2 regions of the Microbacterium jejuense genome follow, and region 1 is predicted to be linked to the other one. Evidence: predicted binding sites of a transcription regulator. Region 1 holds the regulator's gene; the other holds the start of a gene.
The links. The regulator HspR, encoded in region 1, represses chaperone genes until heat shock. The targets are predictions, from matches to a motif close to AAGTTGAGTCNNNNNGACTCAACTT.
Positions count from the first base shown of each region.

Region 1 (9,123 bases):
CGCGCTGAGTCCCATGTTCGCGCGAACGCGCCGTCCGGCATCCGCTGCTCCACGACGATGCGGAACGCGACCTGGCGCGAACCGTGCGCACCGCCCTCACCCTCGCGCAGGCGCCAGGAGAATACCGGGCTGCCGACGACGCCCTGAGGCTCGTGCACCCCGTTTACTCGGAGCGCGTAGGCGCGGATGGTCATCCCTTCAGCCCGCCTGCGAAGCCCTTGATGATCTGCTTCTGCATGAGGAAGTAGACGAGCAGCACCGGCACGATGCTGATGACCAGGCCGGCGAACACGATCGGCCAGTTCGACACGTACTGCCCCACGAAGGCGTACAGCGCCACCGTCACGGTCTGCTGCGGCGTACCGCTCAGGTACAGCAGCGGGACCAGGAAGTCGTTCCACACCGTGATCGCGTTGAGGATGATGACGGTGCCGGTGATCGGCCGCAGCAGCGGGAAGACGACGCTCGTGAAGGTGCGGAACGTGCCGGCGCCGTCGAGGGCCGCCGCCTCTTCGTAGTCTCGATCGAGCGTGCGCAGGAAGCCTGTGTAGAGGAACACCGAGAACGGCACCTGGCTGCCGGTGTAGAAGAGGATCAGCGACAGGAGCGAACCCAGCAGATGCAGATCGCGCATCGTCTGATACAGCGGGATGAGCGCCACCTGGAACGGGATCATCATGCCGGCAAGCACCAGCCAGAACACGCCCGTCGACAGGCCGGACATGACGCGCGCGAGCGGGTAGGCCGCCATCGACGAGATCAGCACGATGAGGGTCACGCTGACCACGGTGACGATCGCGCTGTTGAGCAGTGCGGTGGCGAGCCCCGCCTGGTTCCACGCCTCGACGAAGTTGTCGAAGGTCGGCATCGTCGGAATGAGCGGCGAGGTGGTGTCGTTGCCGGCGCGCAGCGACATGTTCACCAGGATGTAGATCGGGAAGATGAACACCAGCGCGATGATGAGCATCAGCACCTCGCGGGCGAGGGTCGCCTTCGTGTATCGGAACATCAGCTGTGGCTCCGCTTCGCCAGGCGCTGCTGCGCGACCGAGAAGAACGCGACGATGACCGCGAGCACGAGTGCCATCGCGATGCCGTAGCCGAACTCGTTGAACTGGAACGCCGACTTGTACAGCAGCGTCGACAGCGTCTCCGTCGCGCCGCCCGGTCCGCCGCCGGTGAGCACGAACACCTCGGTGAACATCTTGAGTCCGCCGATGATCGTGAGCATCACGTTGATCGCGGTCGCGGGTGCCAGCAGCGGCCAGGTCACCGACCAGAACCGGCGCCACGAGCCCGCGCCGTCCACCGCGGCGGCTTCACCGAGTTCCTGCGGGATCGACTGAAGACCGGCGATGTAGATGACCATCGAATACCCGGCGTGCTGCCACACCACCATGGTGACGATGGATGCCGCCGCCCAGAACGGATCACCGAGCCAGCTCGGCGCGATCCCCTCCAGCCCGACGACCCCGAGCATCGTGTTGACCGCACCGTTCGGCGTCAGCAGGAACTTGAACAGGTACGAGACGACGACGGGCGTGATGACGACCGGAGCGAAGAACAGCACGCGCAGGAAGTTCTGCGACTTGAGTCCGCTGTTCACTCCGAGGGCGAGCAGAAGGCCGATGCCGTTCTGCAGCACGGTGATCGCCAGCGCGAAGATGAGCGTCATCTTCAGCGCCTCGAGCGAACTCGACGATGTGAAGATGCGCACGAAGTTGTCGAAGCCGACGAAATCGTAGGTGCGCGACAGCCCGTCCCAGTCGGTGAACCCGAGGACGGCGCCGCGGATCGTGGGCACGACGACGGCGAAGCCGTAGAAGATCAGTGCCGGGATCGCGAGCAGCAGCAGCGCTTTCGACTGCGCGACGCCGACGTATCGACGACGCGGCGTGCCCGGGGTGCCCGGGACCTCATCGGGGCTCGTGATGACACGCTCCTGAAGGTCGGCGACGCTCACGACGCCTCCGCCATCTCTTCGATCACGGTCTGCACCGCGTGGGCCATGCGGGCGCGCGCGCCGTCGAGATGGGTCCGCAGCTCGGCCTGCAGAGACGCGGCGTCGCCCTGCTCGATGAGATCGAGCAGCAGGCCGTGGTCGTTCGCCGACGGGTGCAGGTCGACGTCCTCTTCCACAGTCAGTTGGATGAGGCTCGCGAAGACCGGCTCGTATGCCTCCCACACGTCCTGCAGGCGGCGGTTGCCCCCCATGCGGTACAGCAGAGCGTGGAAGCGCATGTCGGACTCAGCGAACTCGTCCGCGGCGGCGCGATCAGCGCACGAGATCATCTCTTTCACGATCTCGCGCCCGGCTTTCAGCTGTTCGGGCGTCGCCCGCTCGACCGCACGGGCGACCGCCACGAGCTCGATCGACTCGCGGAGCTCGTACAGATCGTTGATGTCGCTCTCGCTGAGGCCGACCACGAAGTACCCGCGACGACGCGACTCGACCAGCCCCTGCGACTCCAGCTGACGCAGAGCGTCGCGCACCGGACCACGGCTGACGTCGTACTCCTCGGCGAGCGCGTCCTCGACCAGGTGGGTGCCGGGGCTCAGATGATGCCGCACGATCTGGTCCCTCATGGCCGCGGCGACCTGTTCGCCCAACGCCGGAGCCCGTGTCGGTCGGATCTGGACCATCTGCACACCTCTTCGTGAACCGCGGCTTCTTCGTGAACCGCTGACTTGTACGGTCCGCCGGAGTTCGTGGACCGTTAACGGGAATTAGTAAACCGTTAACGAAGCGTGGTGTCAAACCGGCAGCGTCGAACCGGCAGCGTCGAACCGGCAGCGTTCGGGCGGTGTCACACCGGGCAGCGTCAGACCGCGCGCGTCAAGCCGGACGGCGCGGCGCGGCGCGTCGGGACCGCCTCTAGAAAGCCTGACAGTCACCCGCTGGATGCGGGGCCTCCGGCATCCATCCGATCAGCGGCCGCTCAGCCCGCGGTGTTGTCGCCCGTCGGCGGTTCGAGCGGCGTGCGCGGGCGCCACACGACCACCTCGGTCGCGCGGCGGACGCGGGTGCCGTGGCGCAGCGTCACGACCGAGCCGGTCGAGCCGGCGGCGAACACACGCGCACCGGGGCGCTTCTCGAGCTCGGCGCGGACGCGGTCTTCGAGGTCGCGGACGCGCCCGTGCAGCTCGTGCACGCGCGCCTCGAGCTCGAGGATGCGCGTGATCGCCGGAAGGCCGATGCCATCCGACGACATGCGGGCGACCTCGCGGAGCTGCTCCACGTGTCGCAGCGAGTAGCGGCGGGAGCCGCCTTGGGTGCGGGCCGGCACGACGAGGCCCAGGCGGTCGTACTGCCGCAGCGTCTGCGGGTGCATGCCCGACAGTTCGGCGGCGACGGCGATCGCGAAGATGGGCGCGTCGGCATCGATGTCGCGTTCTTCAGCCATCAGCCTCACCAGTTCTCCGCTCGTTGAGCGAGCGAGGGACGAGCGAGACGAAACGCCTCGGTCGCACGAACGATCTCGATGCCACCGCGTTCCGTCTCGCTTCGCTCGCTCAACGACCGATCTTCCTATCCTCGGGCCTTCGCCATCATCTCGGCGCGCGGGTTCTCTTTGGGCTCCAGGCTCTGGAACCGCTCGAGGGCCTCGCGCGCCGCCTCGTCGAGGTGCGACGGCACCGCCACCTGCACCTCGGCGAGCAGGTCGCCGGTGCCCTTGGCGGTCTCGACGCCGCGGCCCTTGACGCGCAGCACGCGCCCGGACGGGGTGCCCGGCGCGACCCGCAGCTTGACGGGATCGCCGCCGAGCGTCGGCACCTCGATGGTGGCGCCGAGCGCCGCCTCGGTGAAGGTCACCGGCACGGTGACCCGCAGGTTCAGCCCGTCGCGCGTGAAGACCGGGTGCGGGCGCACCGTGATCTGCACGACGATGTCGCCCGACTCGCCGCCGTCGGGCGACGGGCGCCCGCGGCCGCGCAGCCGGATCTTCTGCCCGTCGGCGACCCCGGCCGGGATCTTCACCTTGAACGGCTTGCCGTCCTCGCCCTGCAGCGTGATCGTCTCGCCCTTGGTCGCAGTGACGAAGTCGATCGTCGTGCGTGCGGTGACGTCGGCGCCACGGGTGGGGCCGCCGTAGCCGCGGAACCCGCCGGTCGATTGACCGAAGCGCCCCGAGCCGAAGCCGCCCCCACCCTGTTGCTGGTTGAACATCGCGAAGATGTCGTCGAAGTCCTGCGCCTGCTGACGGCCGCCACGGCCCTGGTTGAACATCGAGAAGACGTCCTCGAAGCCGCCCGTGCCGCCCTGGCCGCCCGACGTGAACCGGGCACCCGAGCCCATGGCGCGGATCTGGTCGTACTCCGCGCGCTGCTCGGCGTCCGAGAGCACGGAATAGGCCTCGCTGACCTCTTTGAACTTCGCCTCGGCGGCCGCGTCGCCCTGGTTGGAGTCAGGGTGATACTTGCGCGCGAGCTTGCGGTACGTCTTCTTCAGGTCCGCGTCGCTGACGTCCTTCGAGACGCCCAGCACCGAGTAGAAGTCCTTGTCGAACCAGTCCTGACTGGCCATGGATCCTCCTCGGGCTTACTCTGCGGGAACCGCGACGACGACCTTCGCCGGACGCAGTTCCACCGAACCCAGGCGATACCCGATCTCGACGACCTCGATGATCGTCTGCTCGGTCGCGCCCGGCGTCGGCACCTGGAAGATCGCCTCGTGCTGCTGCGGATCGAACACCTCGCCGGCCTCGCCGTACGTGGTGAGGCCGATGCGCTCGGCCACGCCGCGCAGCTTCTCGGCGATCGCGGCGAACGCCGAGCCCGCTTCGAGGTCGCCGTGCTTCTCGGCACGGTCCAGGTCGTCCAGCACCGGCAGCAGGCCCTTGGCGACCGCGCCCTGGGCACGCTCGATCTCGACCTCGCGCTGCTCCTCGGTGCGGCGGCGGTAGTTGGCGTACTCGGCCTGCAGCCGCTTCAGGTCGGTCAGCAGCGCCGACTCGAGGTCGGCGAGCACGGCGTCCTCCGCCGCGGCGTCGGCGTTCTGCGCGGCGCCGAGGATGTCGTCGACGGTGAGCTCTTCACCGGCCCCCTCCTGCGGGTCGGACCCGGAGGCGTTCGCCTCCGGGTCCTCGCCGCCGGGGACCTCGTTCTCGAAGTCCTTGGCCATGGCTACTTCGTCTCGTCCTCGTCGATGACCTCGGCGTCGACGACATCCTCGTCGGGGTTCGACGAACCCTGACCGTCGGACGGCGCCTCGGCACCGGCATCCGTCGACTGCGAAGCCTGGTTCGAGGCGTAGATCGCCTCACCGAGCTTGCCCTGGCTCTGGCTGAGCTTGTCGAACGCGGCCTTCACCGCGTCGTCGTCCTCGCCGGCCAGCGCCGTCTTGAGCGCGTCGACGTCGCCCTGCACCTCGGACTTGACGTCCGCGGGGAGCTTGTCGTCGTTCTCCTTGATGAGCTTCTCGATCGAGTACGCGAGCGTCTCGGCCTGGTTGCGCACCTCGGCCGCCTCGCGACGCTTCTTGTCGTCGGCGGCGTGCTCCTCGGCCTCGCGCACCATGCGCTCGATGTCGTCCTTCGCGAGCGACGAGCCGCCCGTGATGGTCATCGACTGCTCCTTGCCGGTGCCCTTGTCCTTGGCGGACACGTGCACGATGCCGTTCGCGTCGATGTCGAAGGTGACCTCGACCTGCGGGATGCCGCGCGGAGCCGGCGCGATGCCGGTCAGCTCGAACGTGCCCAGCGGCTTGTTGTCGCGGGTGAACTCGCGCTCGCCCTGGAAGACCTGGATCGCGACCGACGGCTGGTTGTCGTCGGCGGTCGTGAAGGTCTCGCTGCGCTTGGTCGGGATGGCGGTGTTGCGCTCGATGAGCTTCGTCATGATGCCGCCCTTGGTCTCGATGCCGAGGCTCAGCGGGGTGACGTCGATGAGGAGGACGTCCTTGCGCTCGCCCTTCAGCACGCCGGCCTGCAGGGCGGCGCCGACGGCGACGACCTCGTCCGGGTTGACGCCCTTGTTGGCGTCCTTGCCGGTCTCGCGCTTGACGAGCTCGGCGACCGCGGGCATGCGGGTCGATCCGCCGACGAGCACGATGTGGTCGATGTCGGCGACCTTGATGCCGGCCTCGCGGATGACGTCCTCGAACGGCTTCTTGGTGCGGTCGAGGAGGTCCTTGGTGAGGTCCTCGAACTTGGCGCGGGTGATCGTCTCGCTGAGCGACACGGGGCCGGAGTCGGTGAGCGACAGGTAGGGCAGGTTCACGCTCGTGCTCGTCGAGCTCGAGAGCTCCTTCTTCGCCTGCTCCGCGGCCTCCTTGAGGCGCTGCAGCGCGATCTTGTCACCCGAGACGTCGACACCGGTGGTGTCCTTGAACTGCTTGATCAGGTAGTCGACGAGACGCTGGTCCCAGTCGTCGCCGCCGAGGCGGTTGTCGCCGGCGGTCGCGCGCACCTGGATGGTCGAGAAGTCGTCGTCCTTGCCCACTTCGAGCAGCGAGACGTCGAACGTGCCGCCACCGAGATCGAAGACGAGGATGAGCTCGTCCTCCTTGCCCCGGTCCAGGCCGTAGGCCAGTGCGGCGGCGGTGGGCTCGTTGATGATGCGCAGGACGTTCAGGCCCGCGATCTCGCCGGCCTCCTTGGTGGCCTGGCGCTCGGCGTCGTTGAAGTACGCGGGGACCGTGATGACGGCGTCGGTGACGGTGTCGCCGAGGTACTCCTCCGCGTCGCGCTTGAGCTTCTGCAGGATGCGGGCCGAGATCTCCTGCGGCGTCCACTTCTTGCCGTCGACGTCGAAGCTCCAGTCGGTGCCCATGTGGCGCTTGACCGACGAGACGGTGCGGTCGACGTTGGTGACGGCCTGGCGCTTTGCGGTCTCGCCGACGAGCACCTCGCCATCCTTCGTGAACGCGACGACCGACGGGGTCGTGCGGAAGCCCTCGGCGTTCGCGATGACCTTGGGCTCGCCGCCCTCGAGGACGCTCACGACCGAGTTGGTCGTACCCAGGTCGATTCCCACAGCACGTGCCATGTTGTTCTCTCCTTCTGTTGGACGACGATGGATGCCGCCGCCCGGGGTTTGATCGGAAGTCTTCTCACGACCCGACAGAGGTTGAGTCGCGATGACTCAACGATAAACCCGAGGTGCGGCATCCGTCAAGTCAAAGTTGATACGACTGGACTCAAGTTCGCCTGTGACATTCTGACGCCATGGCAGTCTTCGACCACCTGGGCATCACCGTCGATGACCTGGAGCGCGGCATCGCCCGGTACGACCCGATCATGCAGGCCCTCGGATTCACGCGGAACGACGCCGAGGCCAGCGTCTCGTGGTGGACCGAGGGCGAGGTCGAGCTCATCCTCTTCCCCGCCCGTGAACCCGCCAGCGGCCCCCACCGCCACGGCCGCGTGGGCTGGCAGCACCTCGCCTTCGCCGTCGACTCGCGCGACGAGGTCGATCGGCTGCACACGATCGCGATGGATGCCGGCTGGACGGCCGTGCGCGACCCCAAGCTCTACCCGCGGTTCAACGACCGGTACTACGCGTCGTTCGTCGAGGACGCCGACGGCATCCGCCTCGAGTTCATGCACAATCCGCCGCGCGAGGCCGAGCCCCTCGCGGCCAGTATGGACGCATGACCCTCGACTGGGACTTCCACGCGCTGCGCGGCGAGCGCGTCACGCTCGACCTGCTGCGGCCCGACGACCTCGACGACCTCGCCGCCCTGCAGGGCGACCCCGAGGTGTGCCGCTACCTTCTGTACGAGGCGCGGTCGCGCGAGCAGGTGGCGCGGATCCTGGAACGGGATGCCGCGGCCACCCGCCTCGCCGTCAAGGGCGACTACCTCCAGCCCGCGATCCGCTCGGCCGCCGGGGAGTTCCTCGGCACGATGTACTTCGAGCTGCAGTCCGTCGAGGATCGCACCGCCGAGATCGGCTGGATCCTCGCCCCGCACGCGCAGGGTCGCGGCTACGCCACCGAGGCTGCGCGGCTGCTGCTCGCCCTGGCGTTCGACGAGCTCGGCCTGCACCGCGTCTACGCCGAGCTCGACCCCCGCAACACCGCGTCGGTGCGCATCTGCGAACGGCTCGGGATGCGGCACGAGGGCCACTTCGTCGAACACATGCGGCTCAAGGGCGAGTGGACCGACACCGGCCACTACGCGCTGCTGGAGCGCGAGTGGCGGGCCGTGATGCCGCCGCGCCACGCGTGACGCATACGGCTGTGAGGTGCGTTTTCCACACGGACGCGGTCAGAACGGGGCGTCGCCGGTGTACTCGGCCGCCAGCAATCGCGCGAAGACGGACGAGGGCACGAACTGCACGGTCGACGGCGGCTTGTCGACATACCGGCGACCCGTGGGGCTGATCCACTCGAGCACCCCGCCACCACGTTGACGAACGCGCCATGCGGACGCGTGTTTGAGGGTGTGATGCCGCGGGCAGAAATGAGCGAGATTCGCTTCACATGTGCGACCGCCCTTGGCATGGTCGCGGGTGTGGTCGACATCGCAGCGAGTCGGCGTGCGCGTGCAGCCCGGGAACCGGCACCGCTCGTCGCGTGCACGAAGAAATCTACGAAGCTCAGCCGACGGGCGGTATCGGTCGACCGCGAGCGGAAGCCCGCTATGCGGGTGATACATCACCCGGTCCCATCCGGGGGCGCCCGCCGCCAGTTCGCGAGCCATGGACGCGTCGATGGGACCGTAGCCGGCGAGCAGTGCGGGTTCGTCACCCAGCCCGGCCGCGGTGAGCACCGGCACGGTGATCTGCACCTCGGCTCGGATCGCGGCGAGCGCGTCGCATTCGCCGTGCGCGGCCGGCGCACCGGTGAGCACCAGGTCGGCGAAGATGTCGGCGCGCAGCTCATCGAGCGACCGTGACTCTCCGGTCGGCCCCGTCGACAGTTCGGGCTCGTCGCCGGATCCGACGACGTCGGACGAGTCCGCCGCGGAGCGGTCGAGTGTGGCATCGGCCTCGGCCGCACGCTCGACCTCGGCCATCTGGGTCAGCCGATCGAAGATCGCGTGGGCGAGCACCGCGGGCAAATCGGCGAGCAGCCGAGCCATGCCGTCGTCGAGGTCGACCACCCGGATCCGCCGCTCGCCCGCGGCACGGCGCCGGAGTTCAGCCGCCATCTCGGGGTCCAGGCGCGCGGCCACCACCCG
Region 1 is NZ_BAABLG010000001.1:255,888-265,010, reverse strand. Features, by position in the region: gene ABEA46_RS01220 (family 78 glycoside hydrolase catalytic domain) at 1-194, opposite strand, end outside; gene ABEA46_RS01215 (carbohydrate ABC transporter permease) at 191-1,009, opposite strand; gene ABEA46_RS01210 (carbohydrate ABC transporter permease) at 1,009-1,962, opposite strand; gene ABEA46_RS01205 (GntR family transcriptional regulator) at 1,959-2,642, opposite strand; gene ABEA46_RS01200 (heat shock protein transcriptional repressor HspR) at 2,939-3,403, opposite strand; gene ABEA46_RS01195 (DnaJ C-terminal domain-containing protein) at 3,529-4,524, opposite strand; gene ABEA46_RS01190 (nucleotide exchange factor GrpE) at 4,540-5,121, opposite strand; gene dnaK (molecular chaperone DnaK) at 5,124-6,986, opposite strand; gene ABEA46_RS01180 (VOC family protein) at 7,166-7,594, shown strand; gene ABEA46_RS01175 (GNAT family N-acetyltransferase) at 7,591-8,169, shown strand; gene ABEA46_RS01170 (HNH endonuclease signature motif containing protein) at 8,209-9,123, opposite strand, start outside.

Region 2 (9,123 bases), on a different contig from region 1:
CGTCACCCGAGACGATCGCCCGCAGCACGACTTCGTCGGCCGCTTCGCGGTAGGCGGCGAGTTCGGCGGCGAAGCCCTGCGGGCGCAGCACGGTGTCGGCCGCGGCGATGCCGAGGCGGGCGAAGTTGGCCGCGTACGACGGATACCCCGCGTAGCGCGCGGCCTCGTTCTGCAGCCGGTCCAGGGCGGCCGGATCCGTCGCCGCCCGCACGTAGAGGGCGGCTCGGGCCGCGGGCGAGACCTCGTGCGCGGCGTCCGTCTGCGCACGCGCGGCCTCCGGCGTCAGCCAGCTGAGCAGGACGCCGTCGGATGCCCCGGCCCCGAGCCGCCGCATCTTGGGGCCCAGCGCACCCACGACCACGCTCGCATCGGATCCGGCGCGCAGGGCGGCGGCGGCATCCCTCACCCGCGCCAGTGCGCCGACCGCGCCGCCGGAGCCGGACCCGATGCCCAGCACGAGCCGATCCACCGGCAGACCCAGCGCATCCACGCGAGCCACGATCGACTCGGGTGTGCGCCGGTCGACCGGCAGCACACCGGTCGCGAGCACGAGTCGGTCGGTCACGGCGGCAGCCGCCGCGAGCACCTCGAACGCGTCGGCGCCGGGGGTGTCGTTGACCCAGAGCGCGTGGAACCCCGCACGCTCGGCCGCGGGTGCGAGCAGGGCGGCGACCTCGACGCCGGCAGCCGCGGCGATGCCGAGCGAGACGGGTGCGCTCATTCGACCGCCGCCACGAGACGGGCGACCTCGCCGGCCGCGTCGTAGAACTCGACGAGGTCGACCCGCGACGAGGGCTGCAGGATCACCTCGTCGATCCCCGCGGCGAAGTACGCACGTGCACCCTCGGCGACCTGCTCGGGCGTCCCCCACAGCGCCCGCGCACCGGGATCGGGATGGTCGTCGCCGACATCGGCCAGCGCGCGGGCCTCGGCGTCCGCGCCGAAGGTCGCGACGACGAACGCCACGGTGTCGTGCTCGTGGGCGCGCTGGTCCTGCGCCCCCGGACGCCCGGCATCCGCTCGGCCGGCCCGGATCGACGCGACCCGCTCGGCGAGCTCTTCGACGGTGTGCCGCGAGTCGAGCACCGAGCCGTCCGCCACCTCGCCGCTGAGCCGCACGGTCTTGGGCCCCTCGGCGGCGGCGTAGATCCGTGGGGCGACGGTCGGCGGATAGTCCAGGACGACATCGTCGAGCTTCACGTATCGCCCGTCGACGCTCACCCGCTCACCGGCAAGCAGGCCGCGCAGCGCCGGCACGTACTCTCGCATCAGGGTCAGCGGCGAGGCGACGCGCGCGCCCACCTGCCCCATCCACGGCAGCACGCCGTGCCCGACACCCGGCAGCAGGCGCCCGGGGAACAGCCGCTCCAGCGTCGCGATCTCCATCGCGGTCGCCGCGACGTTGCGCAGCGGCATGGGCGCGATGCCGATCCCGACCTTGAGATTCTCGGTCCACGCGAGCGCCGCGCCCACCGTGGCGAAGGACGACTGCTTGAAGCAGTCCTCCCACACCCACAGCTCGGGCACACCCGCCCGCTCGGCCGCGATCACGGCGTCGTGGAATTCGTCGGGGGTGTGCGTGTACGGGTTGAAGATCGCACCGATGCGGGTCATGGACCCACTCTGGCAGGAGCCGCCGACACTCGCGACGAGAACATCGCGGGTGTCGGCGGAGGCTCAGGCCGCGGCGGCGAACGGCGCGGCCGCGAGCACGGTCAGCGCGTCGGCTGCGGCATCCACCGTCACCGTCCCGCCGTCGCTGAGCGCACCCGTCACGAGCAGGTCGGCGATGCGGTCGTCGACCTCGCGCTGGATGAGCCGGCGCAGCGGCCGGGCGCCGTACTCGGGCTCGTACCCGTTCTCGGCGAGCCACGCCACGGCCTCGTCGGTCACGACCAGGCCGATGTCGCGCTTGGCGAGACGGGCGTCGGATGCCGCCAGCAGCAGTCGCACGATGCTCTGCAGCTGCGGTTTCTCGAGCTTGCGGAACAGCACGATCTCGTCGATGCGGTTGAGGAACTCGGGCCGCATCGCCTCGCGGAGCTTCGCGAACACGCGGTCGCGCAGGTCCTTCTCGGAGCCGAACCCGGTCGAGCCGCCGCCGTCTGCGAGGAAGCCGATGGCGCCGCCGCGCGAGGCGAGGAACTCCGAACCGAGGTTCGAGGTCATCACGACGACCGTGTTGCGGAAGTCGACCGTGCGGCCCTGGCCGTCGGTCAGCCGACCGTCGTCGAGCACCTGCAGCAGCAGGTTGAACACGTCGGGGTGCGCCTTCTCGATCTCGTCGAACAGCACGATCGAGTACGGGTTGCGCCGCACGCGCTCGGTGAGCTGCCCCGCCTCGTCGTATCCGACGTATCCGGGAGGGGCGCCGACCAGGCGCGACACGGTGTGCCGCTCGCCGAACTCGCTCATGTCGAAGCGGATCACGGCGCCCTCGTCGTCGAACAGGCTCGCGGCGAGGGCCTTGGCCAGCTCGGTCTTGCCGACGCCGGTGGGGCCGAGGAACAGGAACGAGCCCACGGGCCGACGGGCGTCGCCCATGCCGGTGCGGTTGCGGCGCACGGCCTTGGCGACCGCCGTGACCGCGTCGTCCTGCCCGATCACGCGGTCGTGCAGCTCGTCCTCGAGCGAGGCGAGACGCTCGCGCTCGGTCTCGGTGAGGCGGTTGACGGGGATGCCGGTGGCGCGGCTGATCACCGCGGCGATCTCGGGCTCGTCGACGATCGCGGCGGTCGTCGTGGCGGCGCCGGCAGCGGTGGCCCGCTCCAGGCGCCCCTGGACATCGGCGATCTGATCGCGGATCTGCGACGCCTCTTCGTAGTGCTCGGCCGAGACCGCGGCGTTCTTGTCGGCCTCGAGGGTCGCCAAGCGCTCCACGAGCGCGCTCACGTCCACCTTCGATCCGAGCCGCAGGCGCAGCCGCGCTCCGGCCTGGTCGATGAGGTCGATCGCCTTGTCGGGCAGCACGCGCTCGGTCAGGTAGCGGTCGCTCAGCTCGACGGCGGCGCGCAGCGCCTCGTCGGTGTACACGATGCCGTGGTGCTCCTCGTACGCGGACTTCAGGCCGCGCAGGATCAGCAGCGCATCCTCGATCGAGGGCTCGCCGACGCGCACCGGCTGGAAGCGCCGCTCCAGCGCCGGGTCCTTCTCGATGACGCGGTACTCCTTGAGAGTGGTCGCGCCGACCAGGTGCAGCTCGCCGCGCGCGAGGCGGGGCTTGAGGATGTTGCCGGCGTCCATGCCGCCGTCGCCCGCGCCGCCGGCGCCGACGACGGTGTGCACCTCGTCGATGAAGACGATGAGCTCGCCCTTGTGCGCCGAGATCTCGTCCATCGTCTTGGTGAGGCGCTCCTCGAAGTCGCCGCGGTAGCGCGTGCCCGCCAGCATCGCCGGCAGGTCCAGCGCGACGACCCGCTTGCCGAGCAACTGCTCGGGCACGGCGCCGTCGACGATCGCCTGGGCGAGCCCCTCGACGATCGCGGTCTTGCCGACGCCGGCCTCGCCCACCAGCACCGGGTTGTTCTTGGTGCGGCGGCTGAGGATCTCGATCGTCTGCTCGATCTCGTCGGCGCGCCCGATCACGGGGTCGAGCCCGCCCGCGACGGCGCGTGCGGTGAGGTCGGTGCCGTACATGTCGAGCATCGGAGAAGTGGATGCCGCGGCATCCGGCTCTGCGTCCGCCGACGACGCACCCGCCGGGGTGACGGTCTCGCGCACGCTCTGCGTGAGCGCCTCGGCGGTGACGCCGGCGCGCGCCAGCACTTGACCGGCGGGCGTGTCCTGCGCGAGCACGAGGGCGAAGAACAGGTGCTCGGGGTCGACGTAGGTGGACCCCGACGAACGGGCGACCTGGAACGAGTGGAACAGCGCGCGCTGCACCGACGGCGTGATGACGGCGCCGTCGACGTCGGCCGGGCGGGATGCCGCCGGCAGGCGCTCCTCGGTGGCGCGCACGATCGCGTCGGGGTCGGCGCCGATGCCGCGGATGGCCTCGCGCGCAGGCGCCTCGGCGGCGAGGATGCGCAGCACGTGCAGGGCGTCGAGCTCGCGCTGACCGCGGTCGAGCGCGTACTTGCCTGCGCGCTGCAGCAGCTCCTGCGTGCGTGCGCCGAGGAAGCGGCTGAGGTCGATCGAGCGCTCCTCGCGGGCGCGCTCGCCGGCGAGGTAACGCGCCAGGAAGTCGTCGAACGCGCTGCCGTCACCGGCCTGGGGAGTGAAGTCTTCGGGCATTCCATCTCCTGAAACTTGAGTGGATAGGCATCAAGTCTTGAACTTGACACAAGCGATGTCAAGTTCAACGAGAGGGATCCGCAGGTATTCCCCGGCGCGCGAAACAGTCCGACACCCGCGCGTGTCGGCGCCTCGGCGTAGCCTCGGGCGCGGAGGGGACCCGCTTCACCGCAGAGAGGGAGAACCATGGACTGGAAGATCGAGCTCATCTACGTGCCGGTCACCGACGTCGATCGCGCGAAGGAGTTCTACGAACGGATCGGCTGGAACGTCGATCACGACCAGACCCCGTTCGAGGGGCTGCGCTTCGTGCAGGTGACCCCGCCCGGCTCGGCGTGCTCGATCGCATTCGGCACGGGACTCGGCAACACCCTGGAGCCGGGGCGCCAGAACACGATCCAGCTCGTCGTGCCCGACGCCGACGAGGCTCTCGCGCACCTGCGCGGCGTCGACGTCGATGCGCAGGGCGTCGACGAACAGGCATGGGGCCGCTTCGTGCAGTTCGACGACCCCGACGGCAACACCTTCACGCTGCAGCAGCTGCCGCCGCGCTGAACGACGGCGGCCGGCACCCTCCGCTGTGGGCATGTCGGCCGCCGTGTCAGAAGGGTGGCGCGGGTTCTGGTGCGGGTGTGGTGAAGACGGGGACGCGGCGTTCGGGTGTGACGAGGTATCTTCGCCCGGTGGGTGAGGTCCACTCGATCACCCCGCCCGATCCGGGGACCTGCCTGACCCGCCAGGCGGTGTTGTCCTTGATCAAGTGGTGTCCTCTGCAGAACGGGGTGTTGTTCGCCAACCCGGTGTGACCGCCGTCGGCCCACCGGATCTGGTGGTCGATCTCGCATCGGGAGGCGGGCATCACACACCCCGGTGCCATGCACCGGTCTGCCCGCCACTTCACCAACCTCCGCAGCGCCGCCGGGGGCTCATAACGATCCCGGCCGACGGAGAGCACCATCCCGGTCTCGGGATGGGTGAGCACCCGCATCCATGTGCCGGCCCCGCCGCACAGATCCCGCGCCCGCGAGAGCGGGATCGGACCGACACCCTCCACCACCGGAAGATCCCCCGAGTCGCCCCGGTCGTCGTCGAGCAGGCCGAGCACGGGGACCGTGACCACGACCTGCGCGCGGATTCCCGACACCACCGCCGGCATCGCCTCGGTGGTGCCGTCGATCAGCAGATCACACACCACATCGGCACGGAGCTGATCCAACGTCCGCTGGTCACCGGCCGTCTTGATCGCCTTGGCCATCGCCGTCACGCGACCCTCGATCGCGTGCAGCTCCACCAGCGGGGCGTGCACCCACAGATCGCCCATGCCATCCACGCCCGGCTCCACGACAATCCGCCGGCCCGCGACCGCGCGGACATACCGGTCCTCCAACGCCTCCGCCTGCGCCGCGGTGACCCGGGCCCGCAACGCCCGCCGGAACGTGCCCACCGGCTCCGCCTCGGCCAACGCCACCGCGTCGGCTACGAATGCCTCACTCGCCCCGTCCGGCAGCTCACCGAGCAGATCCACCAGCACCTCGGCATGCTTCTCGGTGATCCGGCCACCGGCCAATGCCTCCCACGCGGCCGGATACGACCGCACCAGCGCCTCAGCGACCACGATCAACCGGCCCGCCGCGTACTCGGTCACCCGCATCGCCGCGGCCAGCTCCAACCGGATCGACCGCTCCACCAGCTCGACCTCGCCCGCCCCGAACCGCCGCGCCTGCGCGACCTGGTCGCGGCGCATCGCGTCCACGCGGGCGTAGCGCTGCGCGGCGAACACCGACACCATCGTCGATGCCTCCACCACCAGATCCACCGCATCCGGCACCGGCGGGAACCAGCCCTCACCACCCTCATGGAAGGGAGGAGCGGCGGGTTGGGTCATACCTTCAGTTTAGAAGATCTGTTCGAGGACCACAAGATCCGAAATCGGTTCTGATCAGCTTTTTTCCGGCATCCACCCCTACCATGAACACCGACGCTCATCCGACGGGTGGGGCCCACTCGACCCCGCGAGCAGCCGGGAGCAACGGCATCCCCGAGGCTCCTCTGGCGACTGCGTTCGTCTCGCTGACGCTCGCTCGACGACCGAGCGGCTCACGTTGGGCGGTCGCAGTCGACACGACGGCGACCGGCATCCTCCCGTCGCGAGGGGATGCCGGCCTCCGAAGTCGCTCGTCAGTCCCGACCGCCTGGCGGGCCGATGATCAGCAGCACCGCGAACAGCGCCACGACGGCGAGCGCGATGAGCGCGCCGAGCACCCACGGGCGGCGCAGGAACCAGCGCATGAGGCTGTCGTACCAGCGGCGGTCGCGCGGGTCGTCGGTGGCATCGAGACGCCAGGAGCCCACCAGGCGCCCCGTGCGCTGCAGCCAGATCTCGACGGGGATCGTGGCGTACGGCACGATGGCGCTCGCGAGCGCGACGACGGCCGGCCAGACCCGCCAGCGGTTGTTGAGGGCGACGAGGATGGCGGTGGCCCCGTACGACAGGAAGATGAACCCGTGGATGCCGCCGCCGATGGTGACGCCGAGCGCCCAGCCGGTCGTGGCGCGGATGATCAGCCCGGCGATGAGGAGCGTCCACGAGATCGCCTCGGCGATCGCGAGCGCCCGGAAGAGGGAGTGGGGATTGCGGAACACACCTTCAGCCTAACTGAAACACTTTCAGGCTTGCTGAAGGTTCGCCGAACGGGGGCGCGGCTCAGCCGTGATCGAGCCCGAACGGCTCCTCGTGCAGACCCTTGAGCGCCGCGGCCAGCTCCGGCGCCCCCGACGCGAGGCCGGCGTCGAGCGCGGCGAGCCGCTGCTCGGCGGCGCGCAGCACCTCTCCTCCGCGATCGGTCACCCGGAGGTCGGACGCCGCACCGGCGTGCGCCGTCGCGTCGGCGACGAGCCCGTCGGCCACGAGGGACTGCACGGCAGTGTGCGCCGACTGCACCGTGACCTGCGATCGCCGCGCAAGCTCGCTGAACGAGATGCCCGGTGTAGAGCGGATGTGCGCCAGCAGACCGTACTTGCGCGTGGTGAGCCCGAGGTCCTTCAACTGGGCGCCGAGGTGGGCGTCCCACACGCTCGCCACGGTCAGGAGCGAGATGACTGGACTGAAGGGGCGCTCGGACGACACGCGCTTCATGCTAGCCCCGCTACCGTGGGACGGTGACGTCCCTGTTCGAGAGCCTGCGGCGCTGGCCCGATGTCGAGGCGCCGGATCTCGTCGCGGTGGATGCCGCCGACCGGCTGATCCTCGACGAGTCGGCCGCCGCGCGCGCCGTCGTACCCGACGGAGGACTGGTCGTGATCGGCGACGCGTACGGCGCACTCACGCTGGGCGCCGCGGCCTCCGGGGCCCGCGGCATCCGCGTGCATCAGGATCCGCTCACCGGCGAGCGCGCGCTCCACGCCAACGCCGACAGGCTCGGGATCGCCGACGCCTTCATGTCGCTGCCCCTGGACGCGGGACTCGTCGACGGCGCCGAGATCGTGCTGCTGCGACTCCCCCGCTCGCTCGACGCGCTCCGCGAGATCGCCGGGCTCATCGCCGCACATGCCGCCCGCGACGTCGTGGTGTTCGCAGGCGGTCGCGTCAAGCACATGACGCTGGCGATGAACGACGTGCTCCGCGGGGACTTCGCCCGGCTGGACGTGTCGCACGCACGGCAGAAGTCCCGCGTGCTGATCGCGCGCGAACCGGGACCAGGTCACGATCCGGTTCCCGCGTGCGCGACCGATGACGGCCTGTTGGTGTGCGCATACGGCGGAGCGTTCGCCGGCGCCGCGGTCGACATCGGCACGAGACTGCTCCTCGAGCACCTGCCGGCTGCTCTCCCCACCGGCGGAGCCGTGATCGACCTCGCGTGCGGAACCGGGGTCATCGCGACGACGCTGGCGCTGCGGCATCCCTCGCGCGACGTGATCGCGTGCGACCAGTCAGCGGTCGCCGTCGCCTCGGCGCGCGCCACCGCGACGGCCAACGAGGTCGGCGATCGTGTCGACGTCGTCCGCGACGACATGCTCGGTGCGCAGCCCGACGGATCCGCGGCGTTCATCGCGCTCAACCCGCCGTTCCACTCGGGCGCTGCCGTGCACCAGGGGATCGCACCGCGCATGTTCGCGGAGGCCGCACGCGTGCTGCGGTCCGGCGGCGAGCTGTGGACGGTGTGGAACTCGGGCCTGCAGTACCGGCCGACGCTGGAGCGCCTGGTCGGCCCGACGCGGCAGATCGCCCGCAACGCGAAGTTCACCGTCACCGCGTCGACGCGGCGCTGAAGGTTGACCGGGGGGCCGACGCGAGATGCCGGCTCCCCCGGTAGCCACAAGCTCGGGACTCGCGGCCGGGGCGCCGGACCGGGGCTCCGGCACTCTCCCCCGCCCTAGAGACGATGGGGAGCCGCGGTTATTACGCGACTCCGTCGATTCCGTTTCATTTCCACGATGTGGATAATGATTTCTTCCTTGTGGAATATCACGCTTCGTTCTTACACTTGTCGGGCGCCGCGACATCGCCGTCGCGCGGAATCGATGGAGAACCACGTGTCGGAACAGCTCACGAAAGAGCACGTCGCTCACACCGCGATCTCGATGACCGGAACGGTCCACGAGATCCCCGAATCGACGAGCCCCCGCCTGTACAACCGCGACCTCGCCCCCAGCAAGCGTGCCGGTCGCAGCTGGAGCGCGTACAGCATCTTCACACTGTGGGCCAACGACGTGCACAGCCTCGGCAACTACGCCTTCGCGATCGGGCTGTTCGCGCTCGGCCTCGGCGGGTGGCAGTTGCTCGCGGCCCTCGCGATCGGCGCGGTGTTCCTCTTCCTGCTGCTGACGCTCTCGGGCTTCATGGGCGAGAAGACGGGGGTGCCCTTCCCCGTCATGAGCCGCATCTCGTTC
Region 2 is NZ_BAABLG010000002.1:180,236-189,358, reverse strand. Features, by position in the region: gene ABEA46_RS03255 (LLM class flavin-dependent oxidoreductase) at 1-721, opposite strand, end outside; gene ABEA46_RS03250 (LLM class flavin-dependent oxidoreductase) at 718-1,614, opposite strand; gene ABEA46_RS03245 (ATP-dependent Clp protease ATP-binding subunit) at 1,678-4,233, opposite strand; gene ABEA46_RS03240 (VOC family protein) at 4,420-4,788, shown strand; gene ABEA46_RS03235 (HNH endonuclease signature motif containing protein) at 4,835-6,118, opposite strand; gene ABEA46_RS03230 (DUF3817 domain-containing protein) at 6,412-6,876, opposite strand; gene ABEA46_RS03225 (MarR family winged helix-turn-helix transcriptional regulator) at 6,938-7,369, opposite strand; gene ABEA46_RS03220 (class I SAM-dependent methyltransferase) at 7,393-8,502, shown strand; gene ABEA46_RS03215 (NCS1 family nucleobase:cation symporter-1) at 8,815-9,123, shown strand, end outside.
Region 2: a site for HspR is predicted at 4,246-4,270, ahead of ABEA46_RS03245 (ATP-dependent Clp protease ATP-binding subunit). Genes of this name have one in related genera too.